Regions from separate parts of the Actinoplanes sp. CA-142083 genome, predicted to be linked through region 1. Evidence: riboswitches for the same ligand, from Rfam matches in the RefSeq annotation. Region 1 holds a riboswitch; each other region holds the start of a gene.
The links. Region 1 has a riboswitch for S-adenosylmethionine ahead of thrC (threonine synthase). Riboswitches for the same ligand answer to the same signal wherever they lie in the genome.
Positions count from the first base shown of each region.

Region 1 (3,242 bases):
CGGCGACCCCAAGCTGATCTTCCTGGACGAGCCGACCACCGGCCTCGACCCGCGCGGCCGCCGCGCGATCTGGGAGATCGTCCGCGACCTGGTGGCGAACGACGGCGTGACCGTCTTCCTGACCACGCAGTACCTGGACGAGGCCGATCGGCTCGCCGACACCGTCGCCCTGCTCGATCACGGCCGGCTGGTCGCCTCGGGCTCCGCCGAGGAGCTCAAGAGCTCGGTGGGCGCCGACTCCACGCTCGACGACGTCTTCTTCACGCTGACCGGGGGGATCCGATGACCAGCTCGTATGTGCTCGCCGACTCGGGCACGATGATCCGCCGGGACATGAGACGCATGGTCCGGTTCCCGATCATGACCATCAGCGGCATCAGCTTCCCGCTGCTGATGATGCTGCTGTTCGTGTACGTCTTCGGCACCGCGATCAGCGGCGGCGCCGGCCGCGGCACGTACGTGAACTACGTCGCCCCGGCCATCCTGATCATGACGATCGGCGGGGGTGGCTCGGCCACCGCGATCAACATCAACACCGACATGAGCGAGGGCGTCATCGCCCGGTTGCGCACGATGGCCATCTCCCGCTTCGCGGTGCTTTCCGGCCAGGTGGGCGGCAGCATCATCCGTACGGCGATCAGCCTGATCCTGGTCGTCGGGGTTGCCTATCTGATCGGTTTCCGCCCGGAGGCGAGCGGCCTCGACTGGCTCGCCGTGGCCGGCCTGCTCGCCCTGGTCACCTTCGCGGTGAGCTGGATGACCGCGGCGTTCGGCATGGTCGCCAAGACCCAGGCCGGCGCCAACTCGCTGTCCCTGCTGTTCACCTTCGGCCCGTTCGTGAGCAGCGCGTTCGTCCCGACCGACACGATGCCGGCCGGGGTGCGGTGGTTCGCCGAGAACCAGCCGTTCACCCCGATCATCGACACGCTGCGGCACCTGCTCGACGGCACCCCGGTCGGCAACACCTGGATCCTGGCGGTGGCCTGGACCCTCTTGTTGAGCACCGTCGGCATCCTGTGGTCGCGCTCGGCCTTCATGCGACTGCCGACGCGCTGATGCTTCGCTCACACCTCGGGAAGGGGTGTGAGCGAACCGCGGGGCACGACGTAAGGTGTGGGAAACAACTGAATACCTCATCCAGAGGGGCAGAGGGAACGGCCCGATGAAGCCCCGGCAACCACTACGCATGTCTCGATGAAGAGGCCTCACGCGTGGCAGGTGCTAATTCCGTCCCCGGTCCGGCAGGTCGCCGGCGGGGAAAGATGAGAGGAAGGCCTCGATGACGTCTGCCGTCAGCACACCCTCGACCACCGACTCGCCCGCCCGTGGGCTCGTCTGCCGTGCGTGCGGCGCGGAGTACCCGCTGATCGCCCAGCACGCCTGTTACGAGTGTTTCGGCCCGCTCGAGGTGGCCTACGACCAGGCCGCGCTCGCGCGGGTGACCCGTGAGCAGATCGAGGCGGGACCGAACAACATCTGGCGTTACGCGGGCCTGCTCCCCGCCGGCCAGGACCCGGCGACCCGAGTTACCCTCGACCCCGGCCTGACCCCGCTGGTCAGCGCCCCCGCCCTGGCCGCCGCCGTCGGCCTGCGCGCGCCGCTGTACGTCAAGGACGACTCGGCCAACCCGACCCACTCGTTCAAGGACCGGGTCGTCTCGGTGGCGCTCACCGCCGCCCGCGGCCTCGGCTTCACCCGCTTCGCCTGCGCCTCCACCGGCAACCTGGCCAACTCGGTCGCCGCGCACGCGGCCCGGGCCGGCGCGCCGAGCATCGTCTTCATCCCGTACGACCTGGAGCAGGGCAAGGTCATCACGACCGCGGTCTACGGCGGCGAGCTGGTCGCCATCGAGGGCTCGTACGACGACGTGAACCGCCTCTGCGGCGAGCTGGTGGAGACCGACGAGTTCGAGGACACCGCGTTCGTCAACGTGAACGTGCGGCCGTTCTACGCCGAGGGCTCCAAGACCCTCGGGTACGAGGTGGCCGAGCAGCTCGGCTGGCGCATCCCCGCCCAGGTCGTCATCCCGATGGCCTCCGGCGAGCTGCTCACCAAGGTGGACAAGGCGTTCCAGGAGCTGGTCGAGATCGGCCTGGTCACCGCGCCCGAGGGCGGCTGGGCCGTCTTCGGCGCCCAGTCGGCGGGCTGCAACCCGATCGCCACCGCGCTGCAGAACGGGACCGACGAGATCGTCCCGGTGAAGCCGACCGGCATCGCGAAGTCGCTGAACATCGGCGACCCGGCGGCCGGGGCGTACGCGATCGAGTCGGTGCGCCGCACCGGCGGCTGGATGGACTACGCCGACGACGACGAGATCCGCGAGGGCATCCGGCTGCTGGCCGAGACGACCGGCGTCTTCGCCGAGACGGCCGGCGGCACGACGGTCGCCGTGCTCAAGAAGCTGGTGGCGAGCGGCAAGCTCGACCCCGAGAAGGAGACCGTCGTCTACAACACCGGCGAGGGACTCAAGACGCTCGACGCGGTGGCGGGCCTCGTCGGGCCCACTCATCAGATCAAGCCGTCGCTTCGCGGGGCCCGCGAGGCTGGCCTGCTGGGATAACGGTCGGTAGTCGAAACTCTGCCATTAGTTGAAGATTCCACCCCCGGAGGACTTGCGCACCGATTTCCGGATCGGCAAGATGCTCTCTGCGGGAGGGCCGACGCCGTACGAGGCCCCTCACCTTCGAGCTTGGCGACAATCTCTCGAGGTGCCCAACGACCCAGTGCCGGAGGCGCTGTGCGTCCGTCCTCCCGACCAAAATCGTTTAGCCAAAAATGAATCGCGAGCATGGCCGTTGCCCGGGCAGGGTGACGGCCATGAATCTTTCTACGGGTCCGCTGGTGACCCCAGCCGACGCGTACGAGATCTATCGGGCTTGCGAGGAACGCGACAAGCCGGACGTTCCGCCGCTGGCCCTGGAGCACTTCGTCGCACGGCTCGCGAATCCGTTTCCGGGCGCCGATCACGAGCACTATCTGGCCTGGATCGACGGTCACCCGGTCGGCTATCTCTGGATCGAGCTGCCGGTTCTTGACAATCTGGACAATGCGAACATCGAGCTCTCGGTCCTGCCGTCGTCGCGGCGCCGGGGCGCGGGCCGGGCGCTGCTCGACCTGGCCGCCGAGCGGATCCGGGAGCTGGGCCGCAAGCACCTGATCGGCCCGGCGATGTCCCGCCACCCCGACGGCGCGCTGTTCGCCGCGGCGATGCAGGCCAAGCCCGCCCTCGAAGAGGTGCGCAG
Region 1 is NZ_CP192076.1:10,209,724-10,212,965, reverse strand. It holds gene ACQPZX_RS47290 (ABC transporter ATP-binding protein) at 1-286, shown strand, start outside; gene ACQPZX_RS47285 (ABC transporter permease) at 283-1,056, shown strand; SAM riboswitch class I at 1,131-1,269, shown strand; gene thrC (threonine synthase) at 1,280-2,560, shown strand; gene ACQPZX_RS47275 (GNAT family N-acetyltransferase) at 2,818-3,242, shown strand, end outside.

Region 2 (3,242 bases), 5.4 Mb from region 1:
GCAGGCCATCTACGGCAACGTGAACAACGTGGACGCGTTCGTCGGCGTGACCGCCGAGCCGCACGCGCCGGGCTCGGAGCTCGGCGAGCTGCAGCGCGCCATGTGGACCGCGCAGTTCCGGCAGCTGCGCGACGGCGACCGGTTCTTCTACGGCAACCAGGCCACGGCGCTGGACTTCATCCGCAACACGTACGGGATCGACTTCCGGCGCAACCTCGGCGACATCATCGCCCAGAACTCGGGCATCGCCCGGGCCGACCTCCCCGCCAACGTTTCTTCGCCGACGGCGACGTGCCGCCGGTCAGTTGCCGGGTCACTTACCGGGTCGGCACCCAGTGGAACACCACCGCGACGACCGGCGGATTCGGCGTCACGATGAGCATCACCAACACCGGCGCCACGCCGATCCCGGCGTGGAAGCTGCGCTTCGTCTTCCCCGGCGGGCAGCAGCTCACCGAATTCTGGAACAGCGCCGCTGAACAGGACGGCGCCCGGGTGCCGGTGGCGAACGCGCCCTACAACGCCACCATCGGCCCCGGGCAGACCCGGGACGGCATCGGCTTCAACGCCACCTGGTCGGGCACGAACAACCGTCCGGCAGCGTTCTCGGTCAACACCACGGCCTGCAGCGTCGCCTAGGCAAATCGGCCGCGGAGCCACGGTTCCGCGGCCGATCAAAGAGCGGCCAATGCCTCCAGCAACCGGTCGATGTCCTCGAACGTCGTGCCCAGCCCGAAGCTCACCCGCAACAACCCGCCGGCACACCCCGCGCTGTCCCCCGACAGCCGCCGCACCAACGGATGGGCGCAGAACTTCCCGGCCCGCACCCCGATCCCGAATTCGTCCGCGAGCCTGGTCGCCACCGCCGAAGGGTCGCGCCCGTCCAGGGCCAGCGACACGATGCCGACGCGCTCACTACCCGTACCGAAAACACTCACCTCGGCGGCGCCCGGCACCCGCCGCAACCCTTCCCGCAGATGCGCAAGCAACTCCTGCTCGTGCGCGCGCAGCGCCGCACGGTCCGCCTCCACCAGCGCCGCACAGACCGCCGCCAGCGAGACCGCCCCGAGCAGATTCGGCGTGCCGCCCTCGTGCCGCGCCGGCCCGGCGGCCCATCGCACGTCGCCGGCCCGGTCCCCCACGTGCGCGCTCGCGCCGCCGCCGGCCAGATAGGGCGGCGCGGCGTCGAGCCAGTCGGCCCGCCCGGCCAGCACGCCCGCCCCGAACGGCGCGTAGAGCTTGTGCCCCGACAGCGCCACATAGTCGGCGCCCAGCTCGGCCAGCGAGACCGGCACGTGCGGGGCGAGCTGGGCGGCGTCGACCGCGATCCGCGCCCCGTGGCGATGGGCGACCTCGGCGAGCTCCCGCACCGGCCACAGCTCACCGGTCACATTGCTCGCCCCCGTGACGGTCAGCAACACCGGGCCGTCCAGGTCACGCAGCGCACGCTCGGCCGCCGTCACCGCCTCCGCCCACGATGCGGGCGCGCGGAGACGGAGCGCGTTCGGCCAGGGCAGCAAGTTCGCGTGGTGCTCGCCGTCGAAGACCACGGTGGTCGTGCCCGGCGGCAGAGCGCGGGCCAGCAGGTTGAGCGCGTCGGTCGTGTTGCGGGTGAACACGACCTGGTCACCGGGCCGGCAGCCGAGGAAGTCGGCGATCACGTCGCGGGCCCGCTCGTACTCGAGGGTCGAGGTCTGCGACCGCGGCCCGGTCCCCCGGTGCACGCTGCCGTAGCTGGGGAGCAGCGCGTTCACCGCGTCGGCGGCGGCGCGCACGCAGGGCGCGGTCGCCGCGTAGTCGAGATGGACGAATCCAGCCCCGATGACGTCGAGGTCGCTGGTGTGGACGGCAAGGGACATGACGACAAGCCTCCGCAAGATCGCGCTTGCCCGCGTCGATCGACGCCGGCCCGGTCCTCACCCGGGGCACCCCATCGCGAACGCAAGGGTTGCCGGTCAGCAAGCCGGGGCTTGTGCGCTGACACTCATGACCTGTCCGACACGCTAGCAAATAGGGTGGGCCGATGTACAAGGACGACTGGGCCGAATGGCACGCCGGGCACGAGCGCCGGCGGGCGTCGCCGCACGGAATGCTCGCGATCACCGGGATGCACTGGCTCGAGGAGCGGCCGCAACGCTTCGACGACGTGCCCGGCTCGTGGTCGGTGACGGCCGACGGCGTGAGCGTCACGCTGCGCGAGGGTGAGTCGCTCACGGTCGGCGATTTCGAGATCAGCGGCACGCACGCGTTCGGCAAGGTCGACGAGGAGGGCGTCATCGCCGCCTTCGGCGACGCGATCGCCGAGATAGCCAGGCGGGGCTCCGGCGTCGTCCTCCGCCCGCGCCATCCGTCCAGTCAGAAGCTCATCTCGTACGAGGGGACGCCGACGTTCCCGCCCCACGAGCGATGGCTGGTCCCGGCCCGCTTCGTCCCGTTCGCCGCACCGCGCGAGGTCACCCTGTCCACGGTCGTCGACGGCTACACCGACGCCGACGAGGCGCTCGGCCACGTCGAGTTCACGCTCGACGGCGTACCCATGAAATTGATCGTCTTTCCCGGCGCCCCCGGCGCCATGACCACGCTGTTCACCGACGCCACCTCGGGGGTGACGACCTACCCCGCGAGCCGCCGCCTGCCGGTACCCCGCCCGGCCGCCGACGGCACGCTGACGCTCGACTTCAACCGCGCCACGAACCTGCCGTGCGCCTACACGGAGTTCGCGACCTGCTCGCTGGCCCCGCCGGAGAACCGGCTCCCGGTCGCCATCGAGGCCGGCGAGCAGACGCCGCGCTAGATGCGCTCGCCGGTGATGTAGCCCTCCAGGCTCTTCCGCTCGATCTCCAGCTCGTCGATGCGGTGCTTCACCACGTCGCCGATGCTGACGACGCCGGCCAGCGAGCCGCCCTCCAGCACCGGCACGTGGCGGAAGCGGTGCTCGGTCATCAGCCGCTCGACCTCCTCGACCGCCGCGTCCGGCGCGACCGAGCGCACCTGCGACGTGTGGATCGCCGACACCGGCTCGGCCAGCACGGCGGCGCCGCGCGTGGCCAGCGCCCGCACCACGTCGCGCTCGCTGACGATGCCGTCGACGCGGCTCCCGTCCGCCGACACGACCACCGCGCCGATCTTGTGCTCGGCGAGGAGTGCCAGGAGGCTGGTGACGTCGGAGTCGGGTGTCACGGTTACGACTGTGGTGCCCTTGACGCGGAGTATGTCGCTGATACGCATCGTTGCTCCCCATC
Region 2 is NZ_CP192076.1:4,834,378-4,837,619, reverse strand. It holds gene ACQPZX_RS22140 (peroxidase family protein) at 1-379, shown strand, start outside; gene ACQPZX_RS22135 (cellulose binding domain-containing protein) at 292-639, shown strand; gene ACQPZX_RS22130 (aminotransferase class V-fold PLP-dependent enzyme) at 675-1,859, opposite strand; SAM riboswitch class IV at 1,877-1,992, opposite strand; gene ACQPZX_RS22125 (DUF1684 domain-containing protein) at 2,024-2,794, shown strand; gene ACQPZX_RS22120 (CBS domain-containing protein) at 2,791-3,180, opposite strand.
Region 2: another riboswitch for S-adenosylmethionine. It lies ahead of ACQPZX_RS22130 (aminotransferase class V-fold PLP-dependent enzyme); the one in region 1 lies ahead of thrC (threonine synthase).

Region 3 (3,242 bases), 2.8 Mb from region 1:
CTCCAGCAGGTGCGCGACATCGGCTGGAGCCTCGAGGCCGAGGAGATGACCCCCGGTATCGCTTCCGTGGCCGCGCCGATCCGCGGGTACGGCGGGCTCGTCGTCGGCGCCATCGGCATCAGCGGCCTGGTCGAACGGATCTGCAACAGCCACTACCGCCCGCACCAGCACCTCGTCGGCTACGTCCGCGACGCGGCCCGCGCCATCTCACGGGAGCTGATCCTCTAGGGGGCATCATGACCGAGCGCTACGTCGTCGCCATCGACCAGGGCACCACCTCGACCCGGTGCATCGTGTTCGACCGTCGCGGCCGGCTCGTGTCGGTGGCCCAGCAGGAGCACAAGCAGTACTACCCCAAGCCCGGCTGGGTCGAGCACGACGCCGCCGAGATCTGGCGCAACCTGGAGCGGCTCGCCCCCGAGGCGCTGCGCCGGGCCGGCATCACCGAGGAGCAGGTGGCGGCGGTCGGCATCGCCAACCAGCGCGAGACCACCCTGCTGTGGGACCGCGACACGGGCATGCCGGTCGGCCACGCGATCGTCTGGCAGGACACCCGGACCGACGACCTCGTACGCCTGCTCAAGGACAACCCCGGCGCTCCCGTCGTCGAGCACAACTCCGGGCTGCCGATCACGACCTACTTCTCCGGCCCGCGCGTGCGCTGGATGCTCGACCACCAGCCGCAGCTGCGCGAGCGCGCCGAACGCGGCGAGATCCTCTTCGGCACGATGGAGACCTGGCTGATCTGGAAGCTCACCGGCGGCCTGCACGTCACCGACGTGACCAACGCCAGCCGGACCATGCTGCTCGACGTGCACACCCTCGACTGGTCGCCGGCGGCCCTCGCCTTCTTCGGCATCCCGCGGGCCATGCTGCCCGAGGTGCGGCCTTCGATCGGCGTGTTCGGCACCGCGGTGGCGGCGTTTCCCGGCGTACGGATCGGGGCCGCGCTCGGCGACCAGCAGGCCGCGCTCTTCGGGCAGACGTGCTTCACGCCGGGCGAGGCCAAATGCACGTACGGGACCGGGAGCTTCCTGCTGCTGAACACCGGCGGCGAGCTGGTGCGCTCGACGCACGGGCTGCTCAGCACCGTCGCGTACCAGATCGCCGGCGGACCGGCCGCGTACGCGCTCGAAGGCTCGATCGCGATCACCGGCTCGCTCGTGCAGTGGTTCCGCGACCAGCTCGAGCTCATCGCCAGCGCCCCCGAGATCGAGACGCTGGCCCGCACGGTCGCCGACAACGGCGGCTGTTACATCGTCCCGGCCTTCTCCGGCCTGTACGCCCCGTACTGGCGCAGCGAGGCGCGCGGGGTGATCGTCGGCTTGACGTCGTACATCACCAAGGGCCACCTGGCGCGGGCCGTGCTGGAGGCCACCGCCTGGCAGACCCGCGAGGTCGTCGACGCGATGAACGCCGACTCCGGCCTGGATCTCACGACCCTGCGGGTGGACGGCGGGATGACGGCCGACAACCTGCTCATGCAGTTCCTCGCCGACGTGCTGGACGTGCCGGTGGTGCGGCCGCTCGCCGCCGAGACGGTCTCGCTGGGGGCGGCGTACGCGGCCGGGCTGGCCGTCGACTACTGGCCCGACCTGGAGGGGCTGCGCCAGAACTGGCACCGGGCCGCCCAATGGCTGCCCACGATGGACCCGGAGATCCGCTCGGCGGAGTACGGGAACTGGCAGCGGGCGGTCAAGCGGACCTTCGACTGGACGAGACCCTCGTAGCGCGTAAGATCCACGCCAGGTCATGAGCGCCAGCACTGAGCCCCGGCTTGCTGGCCGGCAACCCCCCTGCGCGGGCGGGGTGCCCCGGGTGAGGACCGGGCCCGTCGCGCGGTGCGGCGGGCAAGTCGCGCGAAACGGAGTCTCGCCATGCCCTTCCCCGCCGGCCTTGCCGCGCCCGTCCTCGAAGGATCGCTCGTCCGGCTGGAGCCGCTGGAGCATCGGCACGCGGCCGGCCTCGCCGCGGCCGCGGAGGAGGATCGCGGCTCGTACGGGTTCACCTGGGTGCCCCGCGCCGGTGAGGTCGGCGACTACATCGACGCGCAGCTGGCCCGGGCCGCGGCCGGCACGCTGATGCCGTATGCGCAGATTGTTGGCGAAAGGGCGGTGGGCGCGACGGCCTACTGGGACCCTCGCCTGTGGCCGGATCGCGACGAGCTGTTCGCCGTCGAGGTCGGCTTCACCTGGCTCGCCGCCTCCGCGCAGGGGAGCGGGGTGAACCGCGAGGCGAAGCACCTGATGTTCGCCCACGCCTTCGAGCAGTGGCACGTCTCGCGCGTCGACCTCAAGACCGACGCCCGCAACGCCCGGTCCCGGGCCGCGATCGAGCGGGCCGGCGCCCGCTTCGAGGGTGTGCTGCGCAGCTGGTCGCGCTCGTGGGCGCCGGGCGAGGCCGGCCGGCTCCGCGACTCCGCGATCTTCTCGATCGTGGCCGCCGAGTGGCCGGCCCTGCGCGTTTCACAGCGCCAGTGACTCCACCCGGGCGCTCGCCACGGGGGTGCCGCCGACGATCTCGAAGCCGCCGAAGGCGATCAGCAGGTCCCGGCCGCCGATGACGACGTGGTCGGCCGAGAGCGAGCTGCGGCCCACGGCCAGCAGCGGCGACAACGTCTCCCAGCGGTCGGCCGCCGGGTCGTACCGCTCGGTGGTCCGCAGCGCGACGCCCGCGCCCTGGCCGCCGACCGCGTAGATCCGCCCGCCGGCCACGGCGATCCCCGGGTTGCCGCGGCCGGTGCTCATCGGCGCCGCCGCGTGCCAGGTGTCGGTCGCCGGGTCGTACCGCTCGACTGCCGGCAGCGAGGCCGCGTTGTCGTCGCGGCCGCCGATCGCGTAGATCTGGCCGCCCACCACGGCGAGCTTGAGCAGCCCGCGCCGGGTGGGCATCGGCCGCACGCTGTGCCACACGTCGGCGATCGCGTCGTAGGCCTCGGTCGCGCCGGTGGCGATGTCGTCCGCGTCGAAGCCGCCGACCAGGTAGATCCGCTCGCCGACGGCGGCCGCCGCCGCGCCGCCGCGCCCGCCGCCGGGCAGCGGGCGCCGGACCTGCCAGGCGCCCGCCGTGGGGTCGAGGACCTCGACGACGTCGGCCGGCTTGTCGCCGATGAAGCCGCCGAACACGTAGATCCGCTCGCCGGCCGCCGCGGCCGCCGGGTTGCCCCGCGCGGTCGGCATCGGTGTCACCCGCGCCCACCGCCCGCGGTCACGGTCGAGCCGCTCCACCGCGTCCAGCTCCTC
Region 3 is NZ_CP192076.1:2,293,359-2,296,600, forward strand. It holds gene ACQPZX_RS10920 (IclR family transcriptional regulator) at 1-228, shown strand, start outside; gene glpK (glycerol kinase GlpK) at 237-1,730, shown strand; SAM riboswitch class IV at 1,749-1,864, shown strand; gene ACQPZX_RS10930 (GNAT family N-acetyltransferase) at 1,878-2,480, shown strand; gene ACQPZX_RS10935 (Kelch repeat-containing protein) at 2,466-3,242, opposite strand, start outside.
Region 3: another riboswitch for S-adenosylmethionine. It lies ahead of ACQPZX_RS10930 (GNAT family N-acetyltransferase); the one in region 1 lies ahead of thrC (threonine synthase).